Regions from separate parts of the Paenibacillus sp. FSL K6-0108 genome, predicted to be linked through region 1. Evidence: a T-box and tRNA genes for the amino acid it is inferred to sense, from the RefSeq annotation. Region 1 holds a T-box; the other holds one or more tRNA genes.
What was found. A T-box is a leader RNA that pairs with one kind of tRNA and senses whether it is charged. The one in region 1 lies ahead of trpS (tryptophan--tRNA ligase), so its partner is inferred to be a tRNA-Trp.
Positions count from the first base shown of each region.

Region 2: it encodes a tRNA-Trp, which carries the amino acid that the T-box ahead of trpS (tryptophan--tRNA ligase) is inferred to sense. The anticodon was not compared.

Region 1 is NZ_CP150288.1:859,120-867,051, forward strand. It holds gene MHB49_RS04170 (spore germination protein) at 1-574, opposite strand, end outside; gene MHB49_RS04175 (endospore germination permease) at 555-1,661, opposite strand; gene trpS (tryptophan--tRNA ligase) at 1,731-2,723, opposite strand; T-box leader at 2,900-3,203, opposite strand; gene MHB49_RS04185 (DMT family transporter) at 3,231-4,166, opposite strand; gene MHB49_RS04190 (PLP-dependent aminotransferase family protein) at 4,344-5,738, shown strand; gene MHB49_RS04195 (glutamate-1-semialdehyde 2,1-aminomutase) at 5,820-7,139, opposite strand; gene MHB49_RS04200 (LCP family protein) at 7,218-7,932, opposite strand, start outside.
Region 2 is NZ_CP150288.1:6,368,214-6,376,145, reverse strand. It holds rRNA gene MHB49_RS29045 (23S ribosomal RNA) at 257-3,185, shown strand; tRNA gene MHB49_RS29040 (tRNA-Asn) at 3,254-3,329, shown strand; tRNA gene MHB49_RS29035 (tRNA-Ser) at 3,333-3,424, shown strand; tRNA gene MHB49_RS29030 (tRNA-Glu) at 3,432-3,503, shown strand; tRNA gene MHB49_RS29025 (tRNA-Val) at 3,574-3,649, shown strand; tRNA gene MHB49_RS29020 (tRNA-Met) at 3,667-3,740, shown strand; tRNA gene MHB49_RS29015 (tRNA-Asp) at 3,768-3,845, shown strand; tRNA gene MHB49_RS29010 (tRNA-Phe) at 3,942-4,017, shown strand; tRNA gene MHB49_RS29005 (tRNA-Thr) at 4,036-4,111, shown strand; tRNA gene MHB49_RS29000 (tRNA-Tyr) at 4,117-4,202, shown strand; tRNA gene MHB49_RS28995 (tRNA-Trp) at 4,209-4,282, shown strand; tRNA gene MHB49_RS28990 (tRNA-His) at 4,311-4,383, shown strand; tRNA gene MHB49_RS28985 (tRNA-Gln) at 4,397-4,471, shown strand; tRNA gene MHB49_RS28980 (tRNA-Gly) at 4,476-4,550, shown strand; tRNA gene MHB49_RS28975 (tRNA-Cys) at 4,557-4,630, shown strand; tRNA gene MHB49_RS28970 (tRNA-Leu) at 4,653-4,731, shown strand; gene MHB49_RS28965 (class I SAM-dependent methyltransferase) at 5,013-5,939, shown strand; gene MHB49_RS28960 (helix-turn-helix domain-containing protein) at 6,128-7,932, opposite strand, start outside.

The DNA.
Region 1 (7,932 bases):
TATCCGGGTTAATGATGTCTTTGACATACAACAGACCAATAGAGGTCTGGGTACGACCGCCTTTAACATATTTTTCATAACACATGGAAGAGGTTTTCATTCGTTTGCGAATGAGGCCGATATTCACGGACAGCTCTTCAGTGAACCCATCCCGAGGCCCTTTAATCGATGACTCGATCGCCGACTCCTCAGGGTTTCTTCCTGGTATACTCGCGATATCCAGACTGCAAGACTGATCATTATTTCCGAAAATAAGCAGTAGTTGTCCGCTAAAAATCAACAAATTTAGATTCGCTATGTCTGTGAGATCTTCCACTGGATTCAACGTTAATCCCAATTCTTTGGGATGTGCTTCTTCTATGAATAGAGAATGGCTTTCCAGCCGTGGAATAATAAACTGGTTGATTTGTTTACCATCGACCAAACTTTCGCAATAGAGCATAATCACCGACATATCGGTTTCATCTTTGGCTGGAAAGGTCTGAATAACAACATCTGCGCAGGGACTGAACTGCTCTTCGAAAGAGGCAAGTAGTGTTTCATGGGAAGTGGTGTCAATCGTTTGGTGCTCCATGATGTTTCCTCCTCTGATGGTGTGAACTGATGTATGCAACGGCTGCTGCAATCACCGCTAGTCCGCTCAGATACACGAGATTGAACGGAAAAATGTATTGCACAAGCAGCTTTTCAAATGTCATATCATCCAGAGGATACAGCATGGAAAGAATAAATAAGACGCCAAGAGTGACACAGCAGATGATCCTTCTGGAGGCGCTCTTAATATTCCAAATTTCTATCACAATATACAGAGCCAGACTAATTCGAGTAAACGAACCGGCGAGCCATTGGTAGATGGAAAAGAAATCAGTCTGGGCAATATATTTGCCCAAGGAGGCAATTCGCCATTCTTCAAAGGCGGGATATCGCATTTTGGCAGCTTCAAAAGGGTTGAATTCCACGATCGCCCCAATGAGTGGGCCAAGTGTGAGCACAAGAATAATTGAAGCGAGCATCAGGTACTGCCATACACGAATGCGCTTGGAGAGATGGGGCTGTATGTACAAGATGAATAGCAGCTCAAACATGCCTGCAAGGCTGTAAACCATGCCATGAAGCACGGGATGCCAGCCATGTTCAAGCACAGGCAGCAGACGACTGTAATCCTTGTATTGTGTATTAACGATAGCAACATAGAAGCCAAGCAGCACAACCAGGGGAAGGACCAATCCTGCTGTAAATGCCAGAGAGCGCATTCCTTTATAGGCTGCATAGACACAGAGGGACATAAGGGCAATACTGGTAACCAATACCGGCGTCTCCGTCAGGTAATTGGTTTTGGCCCAAGTGGTGGTATCATGCAGAGTAAAGTAGATTACGGACAGAAAAAAGAGGCTGTTTCCTATCCGAAACAGCAAGCCAATAGGCTTGCCAAGATGGGAAGTCAGCCATTCATGCAGGGTTTGATGCTGGAGAAAACGGGAGACATAGGCAAGCATTAGAGTGAATATAAGATAAGGCCCGGCAGACAGCAGAACGGATATCCATGCATCTCTTTTGGCAGAAGACAAAAGGGCAGGGATGATCAGGACGTGGCTGATCAGGCCGACAGATAACATGATTAACATCATGGCTTGCAGAAAAGAAGGCTGTGTTGATTTCATGCTGAGGGGACCTCATTTCCCAATAGACTGTTCTCAGCAGTGTTAACGAGATCAGGCCTTCTCATACCGTCAGTCGAAATAACGTATCCCCATCGCTTCACGAACCTCAAGCATCGTCTCACGGGCAGCCTGCCGGGCCTGACGTGTGCCTTCCACGAGGATTTCTTTCACTTCATGCCCACGGTGTTCATAGTAATTTCGCCGTTCACGGAAAGGGGAGAGCAGTTCGTTAATTGCAGTACCTGCAATCTTTTTGCAATCCTTGCAACCAATGGTGCCATTACTACAGTTCGCATGAATCTCAGCAGCCTCATCCTTTCGAAACAGCTGGTGATAGGCAAACACCGGACAAATATCCGGATGTCCCGGGTCAGAACGATGAATGCGTGCAGGGTCGGTTTTCGCCTTGGACAGCTTGGCATACACATCATCAGGATGGGCATTCAACGAAATGGCGTTGCCCATGCTTTTGCTCATTTTGCCCACGCCATCCAGTCCGCCCAGCCGTTCTCCGGTCAGGATGCGTGGTTCAGGCAGAACGGGCGCATATAATTCATTGAACCTCCGTACCAGTTTCCGTGCTGTTTCGATATGTGGGATCTGGTCTTCGCCTGCCGGAACAAGGGTTGCTTTGCAGAACGCAATATCCGCAGCTTGGCTGACTGGATAACCGAGAAACCCGTAATAGAGATCGTTATAGCCTCGGTCACGCGCTTCGTTTTTAATTGTGGGATTATGCCGAAGAGTGTTCACCGTGATAAACATGGAGAAAATCACAGTCAGCTCGGCAATTTCCGGAATCATCGACTGGATGAATAGCGTGGCTTTATTGGGATCGATACCTACGGCAAGATAATCAAGTGTCACTTGATGCACGCTGTCTGCAATCAGCCCTGGTTGATCATAGTGGGTCGTGAGCGCCTGTACATCAGCCAGTAAAATATACGTTTTGTACTCATCCTGCAATTGCACCCGACTGCGCAGGCTGCCCACGTAATGGCCGAGATGAAGCTGTCCGGTTGTCCGGTCTCCGGTTAAAATAATTTCTTTGTTCTTGTTCAAGGTTCATTCTCCTTTGATGTTGTGATTTGTCGATCCTTACTTGCTGACGCCACCAGCCGTCTTCCACGACCATCACCTCCTTTCAGCCTGCCGTGTAAATGTTGAGTTGTACTTATAAAGAAATTAAATCAAAAAAAAGCCTCGTCCTTCATCCTGTTTCCCAGACGGGAACAGAACAGAAGGACGAAGCTTATGCTTCGCGGTGCCACCTTAATTGGCCGCTGGTTGCGGCCCACTTGAGGGATACGGATAATGATATGCAGGAAGCCCACATATGCCTTATCGATATCCTGTCCATGGATAACGGCTGAACATGCCGCCTTGCCTACTAACGATCTGCGCTCCTGAGTACAGGTAGCAGAACGAGTTCAACTCGGAACTCCGAAGCCCATTTCCACATGACCGATACACCGGCTCACACCATCCGCCGGCTCTCTGAGGTATCCTGTCCTGTGTACTTCTCTTCATCATTGTTGATAACGTCCGTTTACAATTTTTCACATTGTATCACGCTTGATCTGGTTTGACCAGCCCACGTTTTCTTCCGCTCATATTGGTGCCAAGTACACCTGCGATGATCAGCAGGGCTCCAACAAAGTGGTATCCATGAACGGGTTCATGCAATATCCAGGCTCCGCCAGCAATCGAAATGAGTGTGGACAAATTACTGAATACACTCATTTTGGAAGCTTCCAGATGAGTCAGGGCATAACTCGCCAGCAGCGTGGAGATCATGGTGGAGAGGACGGCCAGATAAGCCAGTGCTCCCAGGTAAGATGCATCTCCCAGTGGCTTCACAAAATCCATCATGGTACCGCTGGACGCATGACGAATCAGGGAAGCTGCGTTAAAGACGACAAATCCAACCATTAAGGTTACCCAGGTCAGTTCCATGGGTTTATATTTCTGCGCCAAGGGTCTTGCCAATACACCATAACCTGCAAAACATACTGTGGAGAGCAGCAGTAAAGCAATACCTTTAAAATTGCCTGCCGACATCCCGCTTCCTTTCATGAAGAAAATAAAGATTACACCCGCCACGGACAACAGCAGGAACAGTTTTTGCAAAGTGGATGTACGTTCCTTTAGAAAGGTTGAGGCTAACAAAAGTGTGAACACGGGGGCCATCGCCTGAATGATCCCTGCTTCCGATGAGTTGGACGAAACTAATCCAAATGCCTGAAAGGCAAAGAACAAAACAGGAGAGAGCAGTCCTAACGGAATGATACGCCACAGATCTCGAAGGGTTAGCTTGATCTTGATCCATCCGAAAATAACAGGAATGCTGACTACAAGTAACGACAAGGCAAAACGATGTGCCAGTACATCCATTGGATGTGCAACACTTACCGTCATTTTGACAAATAAAAAGGATAAACCAATAATGGCTGCATATAAAACAGCAGCTACATATGCGTATGCTCTAGTTTGGCTATTGTTCACAGGGTTTCCTCCAATAATACGGTTTTTCTTTTCAACTACAACGGCGCATATGCTGCTGCGTGCGCTGTCTGGCCTTATTCAATATACTGCCAGACCAATCATGGTACAATAGACAAAAACCTTAACTGTACCGGTACAGTAAAGATGATGCTAAGGTCGGAAGAGAGGCAGAATCCTATGAGAAAATACGAAATTATCGCCGAATCACTTAAGCAATGGATTCAGGACCAATTGCGCCAGCAGAACAGTGGACAATGGCAGGATAAAGGCATCAAACTGCCGGCTGTACGTGTTCTGGCTGAGCAGTATCAATGTAGTGTGAGTACAGCCATACGTGCGTACGAGTGGCTGGAAGAGAGACACCTGGTCTACGCGGTGCCTCAGTCCGGGTATTATGCGGTACAGAATGGGGCCGAAGTGGAGGATGGAGAGTGGCAGGGGCCGCTGGATTTTGCCTCCGCAGCTCCTGATCCGCGTGTATTTCCTTATTCCGATTTTCGCCATTGTGTGGATCAGGCAATGGAGAAGAGACAGGCGGATTTGTTTTTGTATGGAACCGAGCGAGGCTTGCCTTCCTTGATTGAATTGTTGCAGAAGCAATTCGCCGATTACCAGGTGTTTGCCCGGAAAGAGCAATTCTTTATTACGTCAGGAGTTCAGCAGGCCCTAGCTGTGCTGGCGTTAATGCCTTTTCCGAATGGGAAAAGGCAGGTGATGCTGGAAATGCCAGGTTATCATAATATGCCTTCGCTTCTACAAGGGCTGAATGTACCGATTGCCGGTGTCAGACGCTCACTCGATGGCCTGGATTGGGATGAGCTCGAACGACAGTTCCGCGAAGGAGATATCAAATTTTTTTATGTCATGCCGCGTTTTCACAACCCGATTGGCACCTCCCTGAAGGGAGCCGAGAAGAAAAGATTAATCCGGCTGGCGCAGCGTTACGACGTCTATCTAGTAGAGGATGATTTCTTGGCTGATCTGGAAGAGAATACAAAGCAGGACCCGTTATGGTCGTATGATACGGAAGGGCGAGTCATTTATCTGAAAAGTTACTCCAAAATCCTGTTTCCTGGGCTGCGGATTGGCGTGGCTATTCTGCCTGCAAGTCTTACTGCAACGTTTAGCAAATACAAAAAAATGCTCGACATTGACACTGCAGTACTGTCTCAGGCAGCACTTGAGGTGTACATTCGTAACGGGATGTTTGCCCACCATGGCAAAGTCATCCGCAGCCGTTATGCTGCCCGAATGAATAAATTGTATCAACAACTTAATGCCTTCCCAGACTTCGGTCCATTTGCGAATGCACCGCGTACAGGAGGAGAGCATACGGTTCTGCCACTGCCTAAGGATATGCCGCTCAGGGTTTTACTGTCCCGTTTGGACAAAAGGGGAGTCATTGCCGGTACCACGGAACGATATTATCCGGAAGGTTCACAAGAGATACAACAGGATAAAATGCTGCGGTTAAACATATCCAATGTTCCAAAGCAACGGATTGAGGGAGGACTACGGATTATCCGTGAGGAAATAGCGAAACTGCAAAAGGCGTCCACACAAGCGGAATAATCGCTTGGGGGACGCCTTATTTCATGTGATAAATTTCAGTGATTTCTGCTATGACGCAATTTGTGAATTGTTAGATAACCGTTACGCCTGAGCCATAGCTTTGAAGGAGGCTTCTGCTGCTTCGAGTGTTTCCTCAACATCCTTGTCCGTATGTGCAGTGGTCAGGAACCAGGCTTCATATTTGGAAGGAGCCAGATTAATGCCACGATTCAGCATATGACGGAAGAAGGAGGCAAACTGTTCCCCATCGGTATCCTGGGCTTGATCATAGTTCGTAACCGGGTGGTCACAGAAGTGGGTGGAGAAGGCTCCACGAATCCGGTTAATGGTTAATGCAATGCCATGACGGTCAGCGGAAGCCTGCAAACCTCTGGTCAGGTCAATCGCTAGACGTTCCATCTCTTCATACACACCCTGGCCTTGCAGAACTTCCAGACATGCAATACCCGCAGAGATGGACGCTGGATTACCAGCCATCGTTCCAGCTTGATAAGCCGGGCCGAGTGGAGCAACCTGCTCCATGACCTGTTTACGGCCGCCGTAAGCACCGATCGGCAGACCGCCGCCGATAATTTTGCCAAGAGCAGTCAAATCCGGTTCGATCTCCGCATGATTGTCCAGTCCGTCGTACGTCTGTGTGGAGCCATAGTGGAAACGGAAGGCTGTAATGACCTCGTCGTAAATGACGAGCGAGCCGTTGTCCCGAGTCATGGCACAGAGTCCTTCCAGGAAGCCGGGTTCCGGCATAACCATACCGAAGTTGCCAACAATCGGTTCAACCATGACTGCTGCGACATCATCGCCCCAACGCTCCAGAGCTGCTTTCAGGCTGTCCAGATCGTTGAAAGGTACTGTGATAACTTCGTGCGCAATGCTCGTTGGAATGCCTGCACTATCCGGGATACCGAGCGTGGAAGGCCCTGAGCCTGCTGCCACAAGGACCAGGTCGGAGTGGCCGTGGTAACATCCGGCGAATTTCACGATTTTATTACGTTTGGTGTAGGCGCGGGCAACCCGGATGGTCGTCATGACTGCTTCTGTACCGGAGTTTACAAAACGTACCTTGTCCATGGAAGGAATGGCTTCCTTCAGCATTTTGGCGAGCTGGATCTCAAGCTCCGTAGGTGTGCCGTACAGCACGCCGTTTGCAGCTGCCTCGGTAATCGCCTGGGTGATATGAGGATGAGCATGTCCTGTAACGATGGGGCCGTATGCTGCGAGATAATCGATATAACGGTTGTCGTCGACATCCCAGAAGTGAGCGCCTTGCGCTTTTTTCATAAATACAGGTGCACCGCCACCCACCGCTTTGAATGAGCGGGAAGGACTGTTCACACCTCCTACAATATGTTGAAGTGCTTCTTCGTATAACAGCTCGGAACGGGAACGTGATGGATTCATAAAATAACTTCCTTTCATATGAGATAAACAAAACACAGCGAGAGGGCAGCATAGGGGCTGCCCTCTTCGCGTTGCACATTACTGTGCGGGTTGCTTGGATTCTTGGTCGTCACCACTTGCCGTTTTGTCTTCGGTTCCGGTAGTCGTGCTTTCCTCTTGAACAGGAGGATGAATGATATCCTGAATGTATTGCTTGAGTTTTTCTTCACTGGTTACCGTCAGCACCTCAGCTCCGCCTGGTGTCCGCTCTTCCTTGAGCATTTTCATTGGCGGGATCTGCTCGCTGCCGTTCATGCTGCTCTGATATCCGAGTCCGCCCAATTTCCACATGTCAGAGAGGGTCAGGTTGGTATCTATATAAGGATTGACTTCTTCCAGAATGGAAGGCAGTTTGGCAATTGTTGTCGTTGACTGCATTTTCGCTGCTACAGCTTTCAGGAATTCACGCTGCCGCTCGGAGCGGGCATAATCCGACATGGCATCATGACGGAAGCGAACGTACATAAGAGCCGTATTTCCATCTAAATGTTGGTATCCTTTTTTCAGATCAATATCGTATTCGTTCTTGTCCGCTTTACTTGTATAATGCATATCCTTCTCTACGTCAAAATCCACACCGCCAACGGCATCCACCAATTTGATGAATCCCTGGAAATCGGTATACACATAATACTGGACAGGGATTCCCAGCAGGTCTCCCGCAGCTTTCATTGCCACGTTGGGACCATGTGTGATGGCCGTATTGATTCGTTCCTTGCCATACCCGTCAATATTGACGTATGTGTCGCGCAGA
Region 2 (7,932 bases), 2.1 Mb from region 1:
GCTTTTAGCTCACTCGTTGCTCAGTTTTGAGAGCTCAAACTCTCAAACAGCTTGCTTTTGCATGGAGCTTGTTCTTTGAAAACTAGATATCGAAACGAAATATGCGAATTAGAACATTCCTTTTTAGCTGAACTTGTGTTAAACAAGTTTCAATAAATTGGTACTTAATTGCTTTTGCGATGGTATTGAATGGGAGCGACTTTTGGCTTTGCGCAAGCAAAACAAGGGAAGCGAGCAGTCAAAACCGGAGCAATATGGTTAAGCTACTAAGAGCACACGGAGGATGCCTAGGCGCTAGGAGCCGATGAAGGACGTGGCGAACAACGAAACTGCCTCGGGGAGCTGTAAGCAAGCTTTGATCCGGGGGTGTCCGAATGGGGAAACCCAGCTGGGGTAATTTCCAGTTACTCGTAACTGAATACATAGGTTACGTAGAGGCATACCAGGGGAACTGAAACATCTAAGTACCCTGAGGAAGAGAAAACAATAGTGATTCCGTCAGTAGCGGCGAGCGAACGCGGAGAAGCCCAAACCAGAGAGCTTGCTCTCTGGGGTTGTGGGACGTCTCACATGGAGTTACAAAGGAGCCGGTTAAACGAAGAGGTCTGGAAAGGCCCGCCAAAGAAGGTAATAGCCCTGTAGTTGAAAGTTGGCTCTCTCCGAGACGGATCCCGAGTAGTGCGGGGCACGTGAAACCCCGTATGAATCCGGCAGGACCATCTGCCAAGGCTAAATACTTCCTAGCGACCGATAGTGAAGCAGTACCGTGAGGGAAAGGTGAAAAGCACCCCGGAAGGGGAGTGAAATAGAACCTGAAACCGTGTGCTTACAAAAAGTCAGAGCCCGTTTTAGGGGTGATGGCGTGCCTTTTGTAGAATGAACCGGCGAGTTACGTTCCCGTGCAAGGTTAAGGTGAAGAGCCGGAGCCGCAGCGAAAGCGAGTCTGAATAGGGCGAATGAGTACGTGGACGTAGACCCGAAACCGGGTGATCTACCCCTGTCCAGGGTGAAGGTGCGGTAACACGCACTGGAGGCCCGAACCCACGCACGTTGAAAAGTGCGGGGATGAGGTGGGGGTAGCGGAGAAATTCCAATCGAACTCGGAGATAGCTGGTTCTCCCCGAAATAGCTTTAGGGCTAGCCTCGGAAAACAGAGTCGTGGAGGTAGAGCACTGATTGGGTGCGGGGCCCGCAAGGGTTACCAAGCTCAGTCAAACTCCGAATGCCATAGACTTACTTCCGGGAGTCAGACAGTGAGTGCTAAGATCCATTGTCAAAAGGGAAACAGCCCAGACCATCAGCTAAGGTCCCCAAGTGTGTGTTAAGTGGGAAAGGATGTGGAGTTGCACAGACAACCAGGATGTTGGCTTAGAAGCAGCCACCATTGAAAGAGTGCGTAATAGCTCACTGGTCGAGTGACTCTGCGCCGAAAATGTAACGGGGCTAAACACACCACCGAAGCTATGGCTTGATGCTTTGCATCAGGGGTAGGGGAGCGTTGTATAAGGGTTGAAGGTGTACCGTAAGGAGCGCTGGACATTATACAAGTGAGAATGCCGGTATGAGTAACGAAAAGATCAGTGAGAATCTGATCCGCCGAAAGCCTAAGGGTTCCTGAGGAAGGCTCGTCCGCTCAGGGTAAGTCGGGACCTAAGGCGAGGCCGAAAGGCGTAGTCGAAGGACAACAGGTCGAAATTCCTGTACCACCGTAAGCCGTTATGAGCAATGGGGGGACGCAGCAGGGTAGTGACGCGGACTGATGGATGTCCGTCTAAGCAGTGAGGCTGATGTGTAGGCAAATCCGCACATCGTTAAGGCTGGGCTGTAATGGGGAGCGAAAATTATAGTAGCGAAGGTCATGATCTCACACTGCCAAGAAAAGCCTCTAGCCAGGTGATGGTGCCCGTACCGCAAACCGACACAGGTAGGCGAGAAGAGAATTCTAAGGCGCGCGGAAGAACTCTCGTTAAGGAACTCGGCAAAATGACCCCGTAACTTCGGGAGAAGGGGTGCCCCGGTAGTGTGAATAGCACGAGGGGGCCGCAGTGAAAAGGCCCAAGCGACTGTTTAGCAAAAACACAGGTCTGTGCGAAGCCGTAAGGCGAAGTATACGGGCTGACGCCTGCCCGGTGCTGGAAGGTTAAGGGGAGCGGTTAGGGAGTAATCCCGAAGCTGTGAACCGAAGCCCCAGTAAACGGCGGCCGTAACTATAACGGTCCTAAGGTAGCGAAATTCCTTGTCAGGTAAATTCTGACCCGCACGAATGGCGTAACGACTTGGGCGCTGTCTCAACGAGAGATCCGGTGAAATTTTAATACCTGTGAAGATGCAGGTTACCCGCGACAAGACGGAAAGACCCCATGGAGCTTTACTGCAGCTTGATATTGAATTTGGGTACGATCTGTACAGGATAGGTGGGAGCCTTTGAAGCCGGAGCGCCAGCTTCGGTGGAGGCACCGTTGGGATACCACCCTGATCGTATCTAGGTTCTAACCTGGTACCGTAATCCGGTGCGGGGACAGTGTCAGGTGGGCAGTTTGACTGGGGCGGTCGCCTCCTAAAGAGTAACGGAGGCGCCCAAAGGTTCCCTCAGAATGGTTGGAAATCATTCGAAGAGTGCAAAGGCATAAGGGAGCTTGACTGCGAGACCTACAAGTCGAGCAGGGACGAAAGTCGGGCTTAGTGATCCGGTGGTACCGCATGGAAGGGCCATCGCTCAACGGATAAAAGCTACCCTGGGGATAACAGGCTTATCTCCCCCAAGAGTCCACATCGACGGGGAGGTTTGGCACCTCGATGTCGGCTCATCGCATCCTGGGGCTGAAGTAGGTCCCAAGGGTTGGGCTGTTCGCCCATTAAAGCGGTACGCGAGCTGGGTTCAGAACGTCGTGAGACAGTTCGGTCCCTATCTGTCGTGGGCGTAGGAAATTTGAGAGGAGCTGTCCTTAGTACGAGAGGACCGGGATGGACGTACCGCTGGTGTACCAGTTGTTCCGCCAGGAGCACCGCTGGGTAGCTATGTACGGACGGGATAAGCGCTGAAAGCATCTAAGCGTGAAGCCCCCCTCAAGATGAGATTTCCCAGTATGTAAGACCCCTTGAAGACGACGAGGTAGATAGGCTGGGGGTGGAAGTGCAGCAATGCATGGAGCTGACCAGTACTAATCGGTCGAGGGCTTATCCAAATATGCAAGTTGTAAGTCGCACATTTCGTTTCGGATCTAGTTTTCAGAGAATAATCTCTGAAGAATATTCCCTGATAGCTCAGTTGGTAGAGCACTCGACTGTTAATCGAGTTGTCACAGGTTCGAGCCCTGTTCGGGGAGCCATATGGAGAGGTGTCCGAGTTGGCCGAAGGAGCACGATTGGAAATCGTGTAGGCGCCACAAGCGTCTCGAGGGTTCGAATCCCTCTCTCTCCGCCATTAGTAAGGCCCGTTGGTCAAGGGGTTAAGACACCTCCCTTTCACGGAGGTAACAGGGGTTCGAATCCCCTACGGGTCATAATTTAACTTCAAAAAAAAGAAGTTGATTTTCACAGCAGTTTTATGATAAGATCATAAATGTGTTGTTCGGAGGCTTAGCTCAGCTGGGAGAGCATCTGCCTTACAAGCAGAGGGTCGGGGGTTCGATCCCCTCAGCCTCCACCATATAACTTTTATAACGACGCGGGGTGGAGCAGCCCGGTAGCTCGTCGGGCTCATAACCCGAAGGCCGCAGGTTCAAATCCTGCCCCCGCAATTAACCTTTCTTTCAAGAAAGTGATCTGGAACCGTGGTGTAGTTGGCCTAACATGCCTGCCTGTCACGCAGGAGATCGCGGGTTCGAATCCCGTCGGTTCCGCCATTTTAATCTTTACATGAGGAAGCTGTTCACTAAATCTGCTATATGGCACCGAACGCCCTAGATAAAGTGTAACGTTTCAGGATTAAACTTTATTGTGGCTCGGTAGCTCAGTCGGTAGAGCAGAGGACTGAAAATCCTCGTGTCGGCGGTTCGATTCCGTCCCGAGCCACCATTTACGAAAACTTAATACGCCGGTGTAGCTCAACTGGTAGAGCAACTGACTTGTAATCAGTAGGTTGGGGGTTCAAGTCCTCTCGCCGGCACCACTTATGGAGGATTAGCGAAGTGGCCAAACGCATCAGACTGTAAATCTGCTCCCGTACGGGTTCGGTGGTTCGAATCCATCATCCTCCACCAGTTTTTAGGGGCATAGTTTAAAGGTAGAACAACGGTCTCCAAAACCGTTGGTGTGGGTTCAATTCCTGCTGCCCCTGCCAATTAACTTTCAAGACATATTGTATTATGGCGATCGTGGCGAAGTGGTTAACGCACCGGTTTGTGGATCCGGCATTCGGGGGTTCAATTCCCCTCGATCGCCCCTTTATTTTTTTTGGGGATTAGCCAAGCGGTAAGGCAACGGACTTTGACTCCGTCATGCATAGGTTCAAATCCTATATCCCCAGCCATTATGCGGACGTGGCTCAGCGGTAGAGCATCGCCTTGCCAAGGCGAGGGTCGCGGGTTCGATTCCCGTCGTCCGCTCCAAAATATGGCGCCATAGCCAAGTGGTAAGGCACAGCTCTGCAAAAGCTTTATCCCCAGTTCGAATCTGGGTGGCGCCTCCAGTAATTTTTCAAAACTTCATATGCCGGCGTGGCGGAATGGCAGACGCGCTCGACTCAAAATCGAGTGGGAAACCGTGGAGGTTCGAGTCCTCTCGCCGGTATTCAAGTAAGTAAAGCTCATTAGATGCATAATCTAATGAGCTTTTTTATTTTGACAGATACTATACGGAGTATGATTGGTAGAAGGAAATTAAATTATTTATTTATATGTATTGACGTACATCTTTAATGGGTATATTGTAGACATGTAAAGTCCTTAATGCTAATTCCTTTAATTGCGGATATTATAGCTCTTTTAAATTCATATAGAAGATGCTTTCATAAAAATAATAGTCCCGTTTAACTTTTTATATTTTCATACAAAGAAATGGAGTGAGTCATCGTGTCCAAGGAAAAACAGGTATCTAAGCAATCTGAACTTTTATTCAATCTATCTGTATGGGAAGAAGCTTGGAGAAATCAATCTATAGGTTCTACATCCAATATGAAAAACGCTGCATTCTACGCGACAGAAGCATTTGAACAATGGGCTACAAAATATCATCAGCAGTCGTTTACTGAAGAGGGAAGGCAGCGATCTGAACGCATCATAGGCTGGATCGAAAATCAGGGAGTGGATTTAAACGGTTTATCCATATTGGACATTGGAGCAGCGTCTGGAATTTTTACTATCCCTTTTGCCACCAAAGGAGCGACTGTTACAGCTGTAGAGCCATCAGAACTGTTCAATTCATTAATGAAAGAAACGATTCCTCCGTCCTTGCATTCCAGTATAGATATTGTGTCAGAACGGTTCGAGGAAATATCGATTAAGGAAAAGGGCTGGGAAAAGAGATATGACTTCGCATTTGCATCCATGTGCCCGGCAATGTCGGATTGGGAAACGATTGAACAAGCAATAAGCACTGCACGGAAGTATGTTTATATCAGCACGATGGCCGGGCCAAAAGAAGATACACTATTAGATGAGCTTAAAAAGGTACTGGGTGTCTACCCTCCAAACAATTATGGTGACATGGGTTATATACAACAGCTACTATACCTGAAAGACTATTCCTACACTACTTTGATCACTAAAGAAACAAGTTATTTTAAGATGTCAGTGGAAGAAGTCGTAGACAAACTTCAGGAATGGCTTGGCACGCATGAATTGCCAACGGATGAAGGTTCCCTTGCCCTGGCTGAGCACTACATCAGAGACACGTATAAGGAGGGTGAGGTTGCATTTTCACGCGGCGGGAAGTTCGGTAAAATTCTGATTCAATTGGAGCAACCGAATATGAAAGGGGTACGTACCAAAGCGCAGTAAATAATGTGACCAATATTAGAAAATTATATTTATTTCAAGTAATACGTAGTTACAAGGGAGTCGCTGTATTGACTCCCTTTTTGTATCGTCATATTTAGAACAACTTCTTTGGTTAAGTGTAAAGGGGTAGTTCTTCTGCAAAAGAGAAACGGACAAAGCTGTCGTACTTCAATCCTCTTAAGATCTCCCTACTGCTTCATGGACAATTCAGCCTTCTGCCTACGTTCTCGGTATTGTCCAGGAGTGATCCCTTCCCATTTTCGAAAAGAGCGGATAAAGTTCTGGGGGTTATTATAGCGCAGCCGCGCAGCGATGTCCTTGACCGTTAGCTCGCTCTCGTCCAGCCACTTTTTAGCTATACTGAAGCGGTACTTTGTCAGATACTCACTGAATGCACAGCCTGTTTCTTTGCGAAACACACTACTCAGGTAATTTGCATTGTAGTGGAGTCTGGATGCGCACTCCTCCAACGTCAGATCTTTATCGTATTCTTGCTGGATGATGGCAATCATTTTCTCGGAAATGTGCTGATATTGAGCGTACTGTCGTTCCTTCAGAATAAGAATGATCGGTATGATGATATGTTCGTTAAACCACTGCTCAACCTCAGCTGCGTACTGTAAAGCATGAAGTTCATTGAAAATAGATCCATGGCCTTTGGAGATCTGTCCCAGCCGTATACCGGATTCCTGCATCATCTGCAAAATATGTGTTAATAATCGGGTAAGTGCTACCTGATATTCTTCTGGTGTGCATTCCATGCCAAACAGTACTTCAAGCAACTGGTGGAGAAGAGAGGAGGCATGAGCCTCATCTGCATTTTGGATAGCCTGTAAGAGCGTATATTCCAGTGATTCGGGATAAGATAGCGCCCAATAGGATGTGCGATTATCGACTGCTTCAAATTGAAAGATGATGCCTGCTCCCAGCTTCATTCGATGTTTGAGCGCTTCAAGGGCCTCCGTATAAGCTTGCGGGATCTGAAACAGGGAGGCGCAAGGCTGACTAAAACCAATGCTAACCTGCAGACTAAGGATCTCTCTGATTTGATATTGAAGTTGTTCCGTTAATGTGGACAGATGTTTTGAAAAACGAACCCCGTCTTGCTCAGGAGAACCGATGATCGTAACGACAGTATGTTCATAGACCACAGGAAGCAGCTGTTGTTCTGCGTAAACACTCTCCTCCAGTATATTTTGAATGGCAAACAGCAGTAGATCACGATCTTTGGCATGATATTTGGTGTGATTTACGAGATCAGCCTGGACTGCAATGACGGCTATTTGTTGCCACTCTTGAAGCTGTGAATCATAACCATTCTCTCTGAGGTTGTCATGAAGAGTAGAGGGTGGATTTTTGCCAAGAAGCAGGTTGATTAAAAAATGAGTACGGAGCTGCAAGTTATATTGATTTAATTTGCTTTCAAGTTGGGATTGTGAAGCAGTTAGCTGAGAAATGCCGGTTCTGATTTGCTCGAATTCATCCATATGAAGTATAGAATGGGTTTTGGAATGACCTTTGGACAATGGCTTGTGACCGAGCTGTATAAGAAGTTTGCGGATGGGGATGTGCATTCGCCTCGATCCAATCCATGAGAGTAATAGAGAAAGCAGTAGCATAGCGGTACTGATATACATGGTGTGCAACCCAATCTGAACATACTCGTGGGTTAGAATGTTCCTAGGCGAAACGAGAATATATGTCCACCCTTTTAGAGCAGAATGCGTATAGGACAGCGAGTAGTCAGTGTCTGCAATACGTACCTCACGTTGACCTGAAGAGGCGGTGAACCCACGCTTAGATAACAATTCACTAAAGTTGGCCCCCGAATTGCTGTCCCATATTCCTGCTGCATCCAAAGGCTGTCCAATATAAAAAGGATCAGGATGAACCATAATACGTTGTTCACGATTCAGAATAATCAGCCCGGCGGCAAATTTGTCCGGAGAATTCTCTTCCATTGCTTTTTGCAGTGAACACGCGGGAATTCCTG